Regions from separate parts of the Vibrio floridensis genome, predicted to be linked through region 1. Evidence: predicted binding sites of a transcription regulator. Region 1 holds the regulator's gene; each other region holds the start of a gene.
What was found. Region 1 encodes PurR, which represses purine synthesis genes. Its sites were predicted from a motif close to TNANGNAAACGTTTNCNTNA; they were not measured.

Region 1 (3,172 bases):
CTGCCTTCTTCAACATTCGTTCGGTGGCTAAACGTAGGTTAGGGAGGTCTTTAAGTCTATCCGGTTTTGCAGTTGCTTGTTGCTGCTTGTCACTATTTGCACTCTTTAGTGCCTGTTTCGCTACGGACAGAAGCGCATTTTGGTCTTGCCAAAGCGAATCAGAGATCGCGTAGTACTTAGTGACAACTGGAAACCCACGCTTGGTGTAAACGTATGGTTTTAGTCCTTTCTTTTCGAAAAGTAATGTCGATTTTTGATCCGCGCGAATATGAAGCTGGTCTTTGACAACGAGCGCAAACATCGTCTCATCTGCAAAAAGGCCGAACCCGCCAAACATAGAGCGAGACTTTATCGCACCAAGTTGCTCAAAAAGCTTCATTGAATCTTTGAGTATCGGTTTATCCATGATGTGTTATCTCGGTGTAATTACAATTACGCCACCAAATCAGGTCCGAGAGATTAGCAAACCAATGCAAATACAATGTCATTAATGGGTAAACTTGTTGTTATGCATTTTTGCCATCGGTAACCCCGCTACCTACCAAATTATGAATGGTTTAGGCCGGAGGCTTTGCGTCCCACCTTTTCAGATGGTTTGCCCTGTGCGTGACACTTAAAGAATACGATTTCTATTGGAGTAACATCACATTTTGAGATTAAAAGTGTGACATTGCTTCAAGTAATAGCTGCAGTTAAGTGAATGAGTGCTCGATTTTAAGAACTGAACAGAATTTGACTTAACAAATCACTTACTAAGAATAAAAAAAAGCACCCAGACTTGGATGCTTTAGAATATTAGTGTTAACTAATTGATTTTTTTAACTGTGTCGCGAATAACGAGCTCTGGGTGCATTTCAAATATACGCTTATCGTGCTCTTTATCCTTAATACGCTCGAGAAGGATCTCAAATGCATTTTTACCGACACGACGTTTTGGCTGGTGGATTGTTGTCAATGGTGGCGAGAAGTATTCTGCCAACTCGATATTGTCGTAGCCGATCACAGAGATGTCTTCTGGAATACGAAGCCCTAGTTGTTGAAGACGGCTCATCAAACCCAGTGCCATGGTATCGTTGAAGCAGAAGACTGCCGTTGGGCGATCTTGCCACGACGCGATCTTGTCAGCTGCCATCACTGCCGTGTCGCATTCGAAGTTCCCTTCAAGGATCCAATCTTCGTTGACTGTGATATTGGCTTCCTTCATCGCACGTTTAAAGCCTTGGATGCGCTCTTGGCACGCGGCTTTTTCAAAGTGACCACTTAAACACGCAATTTTTGTATGACCATTTTCAATCAAGTACTTAGTGGCCAAGTAGCCACCTTCCTCTGAGTTATCGATAATTTTATCGGCTTGTGAGCTGATTGGGCCCCAGTCCATAATCACTTTAGGAATATCTGCATGCTTATCAAGCATTTCGCGTAGTTCTTCGGTGAGGTCTGAACACATCACCAAAATGCCATCTACGCGTTTTTCCGCAAGCATACGAATGTAATCACGTTGCTTCTCGTAGATACCGCCAGTATTACAAAGAATTAGTGTGTAGCCTTGACGGTAACAGTAGCTTTCTACGCCATCAATCACTTCAGAAAAGAACAAGTTGGTAGATTGCGTAACCAGCATACCAATAGTGCGGGTGGTGTTGCACTTTAAGCTACGAGCCACTGCGCTCGGTGCGTAGTTGAGCTCGTCAACCGCTTTCATGACTTTTTCTTGAGTGGCTTCAGCCACGAATCGGGTTTTATTGATTACGTGAGAAACCGTTGTAGTTGATACGCCAGCGAGACGTGCGACATCTTTTATTGTGGCCATAGGTATTGTCCTGTCCTAGGTTGCCAGTTGAAATGAAGTACATTCGTGGCAACACGGTTTGCTACCTTTCTCCGATTTCGCCTTAAAAGAAGACACACTAGAAAAGCAGCAGCTTAGCTTAAAAAAACACAAAAACCGCTGTGTTTCAGCGGTTTGCATTAAAATCATGTTTTATCGATTGCGGTCTCAATTTTAGACTGTGACGGCAAAGCTGGCAACCTAATCGAACCGCGAAATCTGTATCCGCGTTCACACTTTAGTGGTTAAAGTGTAACCGAGTGTTTGCTCTATTGATAAGGGCGTAATTATTATCCAACTAAATAGTCGCTGTCCAGCTTACAAAATGCGACAAGTAGTTTTATCGCACTGGAATAGAAACCAAATTCATCACATTCCTTTGCACGAACAGCAAAGCTTGGAAGCCAAGAGAGTAACATTTCTTGGAGAAAGTCGTTTTGTTCGACAAACGCTTCTTCCATGTGACGCTCTTGTTCAAGTTCATTGGAGCGAATGATGAGGTTGCCAAGAAAATCGAGCATGATGGCCAAGTGATCGGCAGGTTCATTCAATTGTTGATTGACCTGTACGCCATGTTTTTGAAGCCAAGCGTCCATTTTTTGTGCCGGCTCACCATTAAGCAGGCCATCTTTTGTGAGATAAATTGATGCGTATGGAAGCGCACCGTGTTTTGCGGTTTTCAAAAACAGGTCACAAAAATCCGCGGATAATTCCAGTTGTGCATCTTGACGGTCAACCAGACGATTGAGGGCATCGACAAAGTCATCAATCGATGGACGTAGCGAATCGTTCTCAGCCAATCCAGTTAAAAACGCTCTAATTTCCATGCTTTGATATTTATCGAGCTCTTTCTGTGTCAGTTCTTTGGCAAACAAGCTGGAAAGCCACCAATATATTTCCGCACGTTTTTCATTAAAGGCTTTTATCTCTTGCATCATTTATCGCTCCTAAATCAATCTCCTATAAGTGTAACCAAAAAAAATGAATAGCAATAACGCCTATTGTTAAGAAAAATATAAAGATAATTATGCTTATTAATAGCTTGATATTAAGCTTGTTTTGAATCAATAAAAATCAAGATACTTGCATTTCAAACGAAGTATGACTAGAAATGTTACTAGTTATGAATAGAATGTCTGCCCGTGTAGACAGAAATGACATGAAGTGGTGTAAATGAGCTATCACGTATTAGTCGTAGAAGATGATGTAGTGACTCGCAGTAAACTTGCGGGTTATTTTCAAAAAGAAGGTTACACAGTAAGTGAAGCGGAAAGTGGTGCTGAGATGCGCCATATTTTGCAAAATAGCTGCGTTGATTTGGTGATGTTAGACATTAACTTACCA
Region 2 (3,172 bases), on a different contig from region 1:
CGGAGTTATGAACTCGAGGTGCAATTTCATTGACCAGCAATTGTCCGTCGACATCGAAAAATTCAAGCGCCAACACACCAACGTAGTTCAATGTTTCAGCGACAGCAGTAAACATGTGTTTGGCTTGCTCTTGTAGGTCCGGTGAGTCAATTGCCGTTGAAAGGCTTAACACGCCATTAACGTGAATGTTTTCTGCCAGTGGGTAGACTTCGATTTGACCTTCTTTACCACGAGCGCCAATCAATGAAACTTCACGTTGAAATGGAACAAATTCTTCAGCGACAATCGCTTGAGTTGGCGTAGCAGCGATACAAGCTGCCATTTCTTGCCAAAGGGTTTCAATTTGTGCGGCATCTTTCAAGCGCCATTGCCCTTTACCATCATAGCCACCTAATGCGCTTTTCAACACCATAGGTATCCCAACGTGTTTAATCGCTTTATTGAAGTCTTCACGCGTTTCAATGACGTAGTAATTGGCATTGCGTACGCCCGCATGGTCAAGCAAGGCTTTTTCCAAACGACGATCACCACCAGCCTTAATCGCCTCACTGCTTGGAAGAAACTTGCCACTCGCTTGGCAGATCGCCAATACGTCATGAGGAATGTGTTCAAACTCTGCTGTGATCACATCAACGTGTTCAATCGCTTGCTCCAAGCCGTGACCAAGGAGATGCAATGTCAAAGGGTGAACGACATCACCCGTTGTCACATCGTAGGCAGAAATCTGAATATTCAAAGGCGCACCGGCTAACGACATCATGCGTGCCAATTGCCCTGCACCTAGAACCAATACGTGCATGATTTAGTCCTCTGCAGGATTTGGGTTAGCGAGGACGCTTTCAGTTTGCTCACTGCGGAAGGCTTCAACTTTAGCCATGATATTTTCGTCGTGAGTTCCAAGGATTTGCGCAGCGAGAAGACCCGCGTTCGCGGCACCGGCTTCACCAATTGCCAATGTACCTACTGCGATGCCTTTTGGCATTTGCACAATAGAGTAGAGAGAGTCGAGCCCTGATAAAGCGCGTGATTGCACGGGTACGCCCAAAACGGGCAAGCTGGTAAATGCCGCTGCCATGCCCGGCAAATGCGCCGCGCCACCTGCACCGGCAATAATCACTTTCAACCCACGCTCTTTGGCGGTTGAGGCATATTCAGCGAGGAGATGAGGAGTTCGATGTGCTGAAACCACTTTGGTTTCGTATTCCACGCCAAATCTGTCCAGCATTTCTGCTGCCAGTTTCATGGTTGGCCAATCTGATTTAGAACCCATGATGATACCGACTTTCATCTCAAACTCCTTCAAGCTGCATAATTGGGTGAGCTGATCAATTTTGTGCGCATTATACGAGGTTTTTTACCTCAAGCAAACGTTTGCGTTTGAGTGAAAACCACCATGCGCGTTTTTCGCTGGCATTCGGCTGGTTATTGGCTTATTTGTAATAGGTTGAGTGTCTAGAGAGAAGAAGTGGTGAGTAATTTACAACAAGTCGTGAAGGCGTTAAAGCAAGGTCAAGTGGTGGCTTACCCGACAGAGGGCGTGTTTGGTTTCGGTTGCGATCCTGATAATGAGGTGGCCATTGAGCGTCTTTTGACGATTAAACAGCGGCCCAGTGACAAAGGCTTGATTTTGATCGCTGCTGATTTTCAACAGCTCCAACCGTATCTCGATGTAACAAGCTTATCAGCGGAGCAACTTCAGCGAGTTTTCGCCACTTGGCCAGGTCCTTATACATGGGTCATGCCTGCAAGTGCTCGGGCGTCGGCGCTCGTCACGGGCTATCGCCAGACCGTTGCGGTTCGTGTGAGTGATCATCCTTTGGTGCAAAAGTTGTGCAGTGAGTATGGAAAGCCGCTAACCTCTACCAGTGCGAATTTGTCAGGCCAAGCGGAGTGTAAAACCGTTGAGCAGGTTCAAGACCAATTGGGCAGCCAGATCTCTGTCATTTTGTTTGGTGAGATTGGTGAGCGCCATCGACCTAGTGAAATCCGCGATGCTCGTACAGAACAATTATTAAGACAGGGATAACCCTGCTCAGCTTCAAAAGGTAGTTTAGATGTCCACAATAGATAAAGAAGCCGTCAAGCTTTACTTGATGCAGTTACAAGATCAAATTTGTCAACGACTTGAACAAGAAGATGGCAAAGCAACATTTATAGAAGACGCTTGGCATCGAGAGCCAGGAGATCGATTGGGTGGCGGTGGCCGAACGCGTGTTATGCGTGATGGCAACGTGTTTGAGCAAGGGGGGGTTAACTTCTCCCATGTGCAGGGTAATGCAATGCCAGCTTCTGCAACGGCGCATCGTCCAGAATTGGCTGGGCGCCGATTCGAAGCCATGGGCGTTTCGCTCGTCATGCATCCTCACAATCCTTACGTTCCCACATCGCATGCAAACGTGCGTTTCTTCATCGCTGAAAAAGAGGGGGAAACACCGATCTGGTGGTTTGGTGGTGGGTTTGACTTAACTCCCTTCTATCCGTTTGAAGAGGATTGCCAATTTTGGCACAACACCGCCAAGGAAGTGTGCGCGCCTTTTGGTGCTGATGTGTATGCGCAGCATAAAGCTTGGTGTGATGACTATTTTTATTTGCCTCACCGCGGTGAAACTCGAGGCATCGGCGGCCTGTTTTTTGATGACCTCAATCAGTGGGAGTTTGATAAGTGCTTTGACTACATCAAAGCCGTTGGTGAAGGGTATTGCGATGCTTACTTACCCATTGTTGAGCGTCGTAAAGTCACAGAATATGGCGAGCGTGAACGCGAATTCCAGTTGTATCGCCGTGGCCGCTATGTTGAGTTTAACCTAGTGTATGATCGCGGGACTTTGTTTGGCTTACAAAGTGGGGGGCGTACGGAGTCGATTTTGATGTCGATGCCGCCACTGGCTCGCTGGGAATACAGCTATGAACCACAGGCTGATTCGCCAGAAGCAAGCCTTTACCAGCATTACTTAAAACCGAGAGAATGGTAAGCAAGGAATCTCCTCTTCTATTGCTCTTTTCTATATAGATAGATAGTGATAGGGTCATCGCTAATCAGATGGCCCTGTTTTCGCTATAGCTAAGCAAGAGCGAAATAGCTCGGTAAGAACAACAAAGGTAAGGAAATGACTCAACAAATCGATCGTTATGCCGTGTTTGGTAACCCTATTGAACACAGTAAATCGCCATT
Region 3 (3,172 bases), on a different contig from region 1:
CTGGCTCAGAACTTATCCATGCTCGCCGTGCGCAGCAAAGGTCAGCAAGATGTCGCGCTGCCACTTCCCCCCGTCCACCAGCTTAAACAGCAGCTGTTAGCCCAACTGCCTTTTTCACCGACCAATGCCCAAGCGCGAGTGGTGCAAGAGATTGAAGAAGATTTGCAAAAAGCGCATCCGATGATGCGTTTGGTGCAAGGGGATGTTGGCTCGGGCAAAACCTTAGTGGCAGCCTTGGCCGCGGTACGCGCTATCGAACATGGCTACCAAGTGGCGCTGATGGCGCCCACCGAACTGTTGGCCGAGCAGCACGCGATCAACTTCGCCAATTGGTTTGAAAAAATGGGCATTCCCGTTGGCTGGCTCGCAGGCAAGCTCAAAGGCAAAGCCAAAGAAGCCGAATTAGCCCGCATTGCCAGTGGCGAAGCCAAAATGGTGGTCGGGACACATGCGCTGTTCCAAGAACACGTGGTGTTTGACCATCTTGCTCTTGTGATCATTGATGAACAGCACCGCTTTGGCGTACATCAACGCTTGGAACTGCGCGAAAAAGGCGCCAAACAAGGCGCTTACCCACATCAACTGATCATGACTGCTACTCCGATCCCTCGCACATTGGCCATGACCGCCTATGCCGATTTGGAAACGTCGGTGATCGACGAGTTACCGCCGGGGCGCACCCCAATCCAAACCGTCGCGATTCCCGATACCAAACGCGAGGACATTGTCGAGCGTATTCGTCATGCCTGCCTCAATGAGGGTAAGCAGGCGTATTGGGTCTGTACCCTGATTGATGAATCGGAAGTATTGGAAGCCCAAGCGGCAGCAGACACTGCCGAAGAGCTGCAACGTAAATTGCCTGATGTTCGCATTGGTTTGGTGCATGGCCGAATGAAACCGGCTGAAAAACAAGCGGTGATGCAAGCGTTCAAAAACAATGAATTGCATCTTTTGGTGGCCACCACAGTGATCGAAGTCGGGGTCGATGTGCCCAACGCCAGCTTGATGATCATCGAAAACCCCGAGCGCTTGGGTCTTGCACAATTGCACCAGTTGCGCGGTCGCGTGGGTCGAGGCTCGGTAGCAAGCCACTGCGTATTGCTCTATCACGCTCCGCTGTCCAAAACGGCGCAAAAGCGCCTCTCGGTGCTGCGCGAAAGTAACGATGGTTTCGTCATTGCTCAGCGCGATCTTGAGATCCGCGGGCCAGGTGAGCTGCTCGGCACCAAACAAACTGGCCTGGCGGATTTCAAAATTGCCGATCTCGTCCGCGACCAGCGACTGATCCCCGAAGTTCAGCGCGCTGCACGCTACATTCACCACAATTACCCACAAAATGCCGCCGCGATTATTGAACGCTGGTTGGGCGAGCGTGATATTTATTCTAAGGCGTGATCCACGCCTTTCATTGACCATCTTCTCTTCGCTCCCTGTCGAATCCATCATCCTGTTTCGTCAATAGAAAATAGCAAACGATTGCTTTTTAGAATAATCGCCCTATAATGCCGCACAAATTGTGAGGATGACTTTTCTCACCTTCCCAACCAGAGCGGATTTCTGAATAACAGCAATCACAGATGATGACATCCGTTCACCTTGGCCTCCCATTCAGCGAGCGCTAAGTCTGCGTACAACAATTAGGAACATACCATGACAACGCCGAACCCGATGCGTAAAACGGATCTGATCTATCAACTCAACGATCGTCCACCTTTGCCTCAAACTTTGTTTGCTGCACTGCAGCACTTGCTGGCGATGTTTGTCGCTGTGATCACCCCATCCTTGATTATTTGCCAAGCGCTTGGCGTGTCTGCCGAACAAACCAACACCATCATCAGCATGTCGCTGTTTGCTTCGGGCATTTCTTCCTTTATTCAAATCCGCACTTTTGGTCCGATTGGTTCTGGGTTGCTGTCTGTACAAGGCACCAGTTTTAACTTCTTAGGTCCGATTATCGGAGCTGGTTTAGCGCTGAAGGCAGGCGGCGCCAGCGTTGAGAGCATGATGGCGGCGATTTTTGGCACCATTTTGGTTGCCTCGTTTGCAGAGATTCTCCTTTCGCGCGTGCTGGAATACGCGCGTCGCATCATTACGCCATTGGTTTCTGGTATCGTCGTAACTTTAATTGGTTTAACCCTGATTCAAGTCGGCTTGGTATCGATGGGCGGCGGCTACGCGGCCCTGGGCGATGGCACTTTTGGCAGCCTCGATAAGTTGGCGCTGGCGGGCACCGTACTGGGCCTGATTGTGTTACTCAATCGCGCCAAAAACCCTTACGTACGCGTGGCGTCGATTGTGATTGCCATGTTGGTGGGCTATGTCATGGCCTACTTCATGGGCATGGTAGACACTCGCCAAGCCAGCAGCAGTGCACTGATTGCCTTGCCAATCCCGATGCAGTTTGGTCTGAGTTTCGACTGGTCGCTGTTTATTCCACTGGTTCTGATTTTCCTCATCACCGCGCTGGAAGCCATTGGTGATATTACCGCCACCTCGGAAGTGTCTGGCGAACCAGTCAAAGGCCCGGTGTACATGAAACGCATTAAAGGCGGCGTATTGGCCGACGGTCTGAACTCGGCATTAGCGGCGGTATTCAATAGTTTTCCGAACTCCACTTTCAGCCAAAACAACGGCGTGATCTTGCTAACGGGTGTAGCAAGCCGCTACGTCGGTTACTTCATCGCAGGCATGTTGGTACTGCTTGGGCTGTTCCCTGGCGTGGCTGGTTTTGTTCAGTTGATTCCGGAACCAGTTTTAGGCGGTGCAACCATCGTGATGTTCGGCACCATCGCCGCTGCAGGTGTGCGCATCATTTCTCGTGTTGACCTCGATCGCCGTGCCATTCTCATCATGGCCCTGTCGTTCTCGATGGGTTTAGGTATTGCGCAGAAACCGGAGATTTTGCAGTTTATGCCTGAGTTCATTAAGAGCATTTTCTCTTCCGGCGTTGCGGCTGGCGGCATTACCGCGATTGTGCTTAACCTTCTTCTGCCTGAAAAGCTTCAGGACGAAGAAGAGGAAAAGGCGCACGAGCCCGCGATTACAAAGCGTTAATCTGCACAAAGAAAAAGGGTTGCCGACTGTGGCAACCCTTTTTAACCCAATTGACTCTGACCCGTCCTAAATAGGGTTACGACTAACGTTCGCTGGTCGGAAAGCTCAACTGCACTTT
Region 4 (3,172 bases), on a different contig from region 1:
GAAGCATAAGCCATAAAAGGCGCTGATAAGTGGCATTCGAATGAAGTCATGCAAGCCAAGTGCTAGCCAGTGAAACGGGGCGGACACACTGAGTTGGTTACATGGAATAGTGCGAGCGTATTCGTGATCGGGAACGTCCTTTCGTTTTTGCTCCAGATCCGACGGGTCTACGGTACGAGGCATAGCTCCTCCTTGATCGATTCACTGTCAGACTGACGTTGACTGTCAGTAGGTTTCAGATGCGGGGCAAGCTCTCTTTTATTACCGTTAGCATCTGTTTTGTTGTCGTTAAGATGAGAGATAAATCTCATTTAACATTTATTTAACTATCGTTGGAGTTAGTTAAAAATACAAATGCCGTGGCGAATTTTTCGTCGCACAAATGAAAAAGCCTTCGCATTGAGCGAAGGCTTTGGAGAATGAGGTGAGGTTATCTTACTTGATACCAGCAAACTCACGCAGTAGTGCTGCTTTGTCAGTCGCTTCCCATGGGAACTCTTCGCGACCGAAGTGACCGTATGCTGCGGTCTTCTTGTAGATTGGCTGAAGTAGATTCAGCATCTCTTGTAGGCCGTATGGACGTAGGTCGAAGAACTGACGTACCGCTTCAATGATGATGTCGTGTGATACTTTCTCAGTACCGAATGTTTCCACCATGATAGAGGTTGGATCAGCAACACCGATTGCGTAAGACAGTTGGATTTCACAGCGATCTGCCATACCCGCCGCGACGATGTTTTTCGCTACGTAACGTGCTGCGTAAGCAGCTGAACGGTCTACTTTCGATGGATCTTTACCAGAGAAAGCACCACCACCGTGACGAGCTGCGCCGCCGTAGGTATCAACGATGATCTTACGACCAGTCAAACCACAGTCACCCATTGGACCACCGATAACGAAACGGCCAGTTGGGTTGATGAAGTATTTTGTTTCTTTGTTTAGCCATTCAGAAGGAAGAACTGGCTTGATGATCTCTTCCATAACCGCTTCGCGAAGATCCGGTGTGGAAATAGAATCGCAGTGCTGAGTTGAAAGAACAACCGCATCAATACCAACAATTTTGCCTTGCTCGTATTGGAAAGTAACCTGTGATTTTGCATCAGGACGCAACCATGGCAGTGTGCCATCTTTACGAACTTTCGCTTGACGCTCCATCAAACGGTGCGCGTAAGTGATTGGTGCTGGCATAAGAACTTCAGTTTCGTTACATGCGTAACCGAACATGATGCCTTGGTCGCCCGCGCCTTGCTCTTTAGGATCGGCTTTATCAACACCTTGGTTGATGTCTGGAGACTGTTTACCGATAGTGTTCAGTACTGCACATGAGTTTGCATCGAAACCCATATCTGAATGTACATAACCAATTTCACGCACCGTTTCACGAGTTAACTCTTCGATATCAACCCATGCTGAAGTGGTGATTTCACCACCGACCATTACCATGCCAGTTTTTACGTACGTTTCACATGCAACACGCGCTTTTGGGTCTTGTTCAAGAATCGCATCAAGAACCGCATCAGAAATCTGGTCTGCAATTTTATCTGGATGACCTTCTGAAACCGACTCAGAAGTAAACAGGTGCTTAGCCATGAGAGCTCCACTTTTTTAATCTATTCTGCTGTGAGAATGCATGCTCCAGCAGTAGGAAATACAATAACGTTTGTAGGTGTTTCTACATCTAGACGTCTATTCTAGTTTTGAATGCTCGAATTACAAGCTCTTTTTTATTATTAGCTAAAACCAAACGTTTGCTTAATCGAGTGAGAAAATGTTTTTTTCTCAGTGAAATGGCATTAAGTCGCTTACATTTCGACAAATTGTTCAGGTAAATCGTTTGCAGTCGAGAGATTGCTTTGCGAAAATAATCGCCACTCGATTTTCTATGTTATCAATTCGCTTAATGCACTCAGGAGCAGACATGCCTTCTCGTAAACATCTCGCTAATGCAATCCGCGCACTCAGCATGGACGGCGTACAAAAAGCAAACTCAGGCCACCCAGGCGCACCTATGGGTATGGCGGACATCGCTGAAGTTCTTTGGCGCGGCCACCTAAACCACAACCCATCAAACCCTGAATGGGCTGACCGCGACCGTTTCGTACTGTCTAACGGCCACGGCTCTATGCTGATTTACTCGCTACTGCACCTTAGCGGTTACGAGCTATCTATCGACGACCTAAAGAACTTCCGTCAATTGCACTCTAAGACTCCAGGTCACCCAGAGTACGGCTACGCACCGGGCATCGAAACAACAACTGGCCCGCTAGGCCAAGGCATCACCAACGCGGTTGGTATGGCAATGGCTGAGAAAGCGCTCGCAGCGCAATTCAACAAAGAAGGCCACGACATCGTTGACCACTTCACTTACGTGTTCATGGGTGATGGCTGTCTGATGGAAGGTATCTCGCACGAGGCTTGCTCTCTTGCTGGTACGCTAGGTCTAGGCAAACTGATCGCATTCTGGGATGACAACGGCATCTCTATCGATGGTCACGTTGAAGGTTGGTTCTCTGACGATACACCTAAGCGTTTCGAAGCGTACGGTTGGCACGTAATCCCTGCAGTAGATGGCCACAATGCTGAAGCGATCAACGCAGCAATTGAAGCCGCTAAAGCAGATCCTCGCCCAACTCTAATCTGTACTAAGACTATCATCGGTTTTGGTTCACCAAACAAATCGGGTTCACACGACTGTCACGGTGCACCACTAGGTGCGGAAGAAATCGCAGCGGCACGTGAATTCCTAGGTTGGGAGCACCCAGCATTTGAAATCCCTGCTGACGTTTACGCAGAGTGGGATGCAAAAGCAGCTGGCGCTGCAAAAGAAGCCGCTTGGAATGCGAAGTTTGATGCGTACGCAGCAGCGTACCCAGTCGAAGCTGCGGAATTCAAACGCCGCGTAAATGGCGAACTGCCAGCTCAGTGGGAAGAGAAAGCAAACCAAATCATTGCAGATCTTCAAGCAAACCCAGCGAACATCGCATCACGTAAAGCATCGCAAAACGCGCTAGAAGCGTTTGGTAAAATGCTGCCAGAATTCATGGGCGGCTCAGCTGACCTAGCGCCTTCTAACCTCACCATGTGGTCGGGTTCTAAATCGCTAGAAGCAAACGACTTCTCTGGTAACTACATCCACTACGGTGTACGTGAATTTGGTATGACTGCGATCATG

Region 2: a site for PurR is predicted at 1,360-1,379, ahead of purE (5-(carboxyamino)imidazole ribonucleotide mutase). Genes of this name have one in related genera too.
Region 3: a site for PurR is predicted at 1,465-1,484, ahead of LZU85_RS15545 (uracil-xanthine permease family protein). Genes of this name have one in related genera too.
Region 4: a site for PurR is predicted at 1,737-1,756, ahead of metK (methionine adenosyltransferase). Genes of this name have one in related genera too.

The regions. Positions count from the first base shown of each region.
Region 1 covers NZ_JAKGCY010000002.1:100,173-103,344, forward strand. The annotation lists gene LZU85_RS04815 (TfoX/Sxy family DNA transformation protein) at 1-406, opposite strand, end outside; cyclic di-GMP riboswitch class I at 522-610, opposite strand; gene purR (HTH-type transcriptional repressor PurR) at 806-1,810, opposite strand; gene torD (molecular chaperone TorD) at 2,119-2,766, opposite strand; gene torR (two-component system response regulator TorR) at 3,002-3,172, shown strand, end outside.
Region 2 covers NZ_JAKGCY010000017.1:77,191-80,362, forward strand. The annotation lists gene LZU85_RS18615 (5-(carboxyamino)imidazole ribonucleotide synthase) at 1-799, opposite strand, end outside; gene purE (5-(carboxyamino)imidazole ribonucleotide mutase) at 803-1,288, opposite strand; gene tsaC (L-threonylcarbamoyladenylate synthase type 1 TsaC) at 1,469-2,026, shown strand; gene hemF (oxygen-dependent coproporphyrinogen oxidase) at 2,055-2,972, shown strand; gene aroE (shikimate dehydrogenase) at 3,108-3,172, shown strand, end outside.
Region 3 covers NZ_JAKGCY010000011.1:51,836-55,007, forward strand. The annotation lists gene recG (ATP-dependent DNA helicase RecG) at 1-1,395, shown strand, start outside; gene LZU85_RS15545 (uracil-xanthine permease family protein) at 1,651-3,054, shown strand; gene envZ (two-component system sensor histidine kinase EnvZ) at 3,137-3,172, opposite strand, start outside.
Region 4 covers NZ_JAKGCY010000006.1:21,460-24,631, forward strand. The annotation lists gene LZU85_RS11160 (DUF2189 domain-containing protein) at 1-183, opposite strand, end outside; gene metK (methionine adenosyltransferase) at 436-1,590, opposite strand; gene tkt (transketolase) at 1,919-3,172, shown strand, end outside.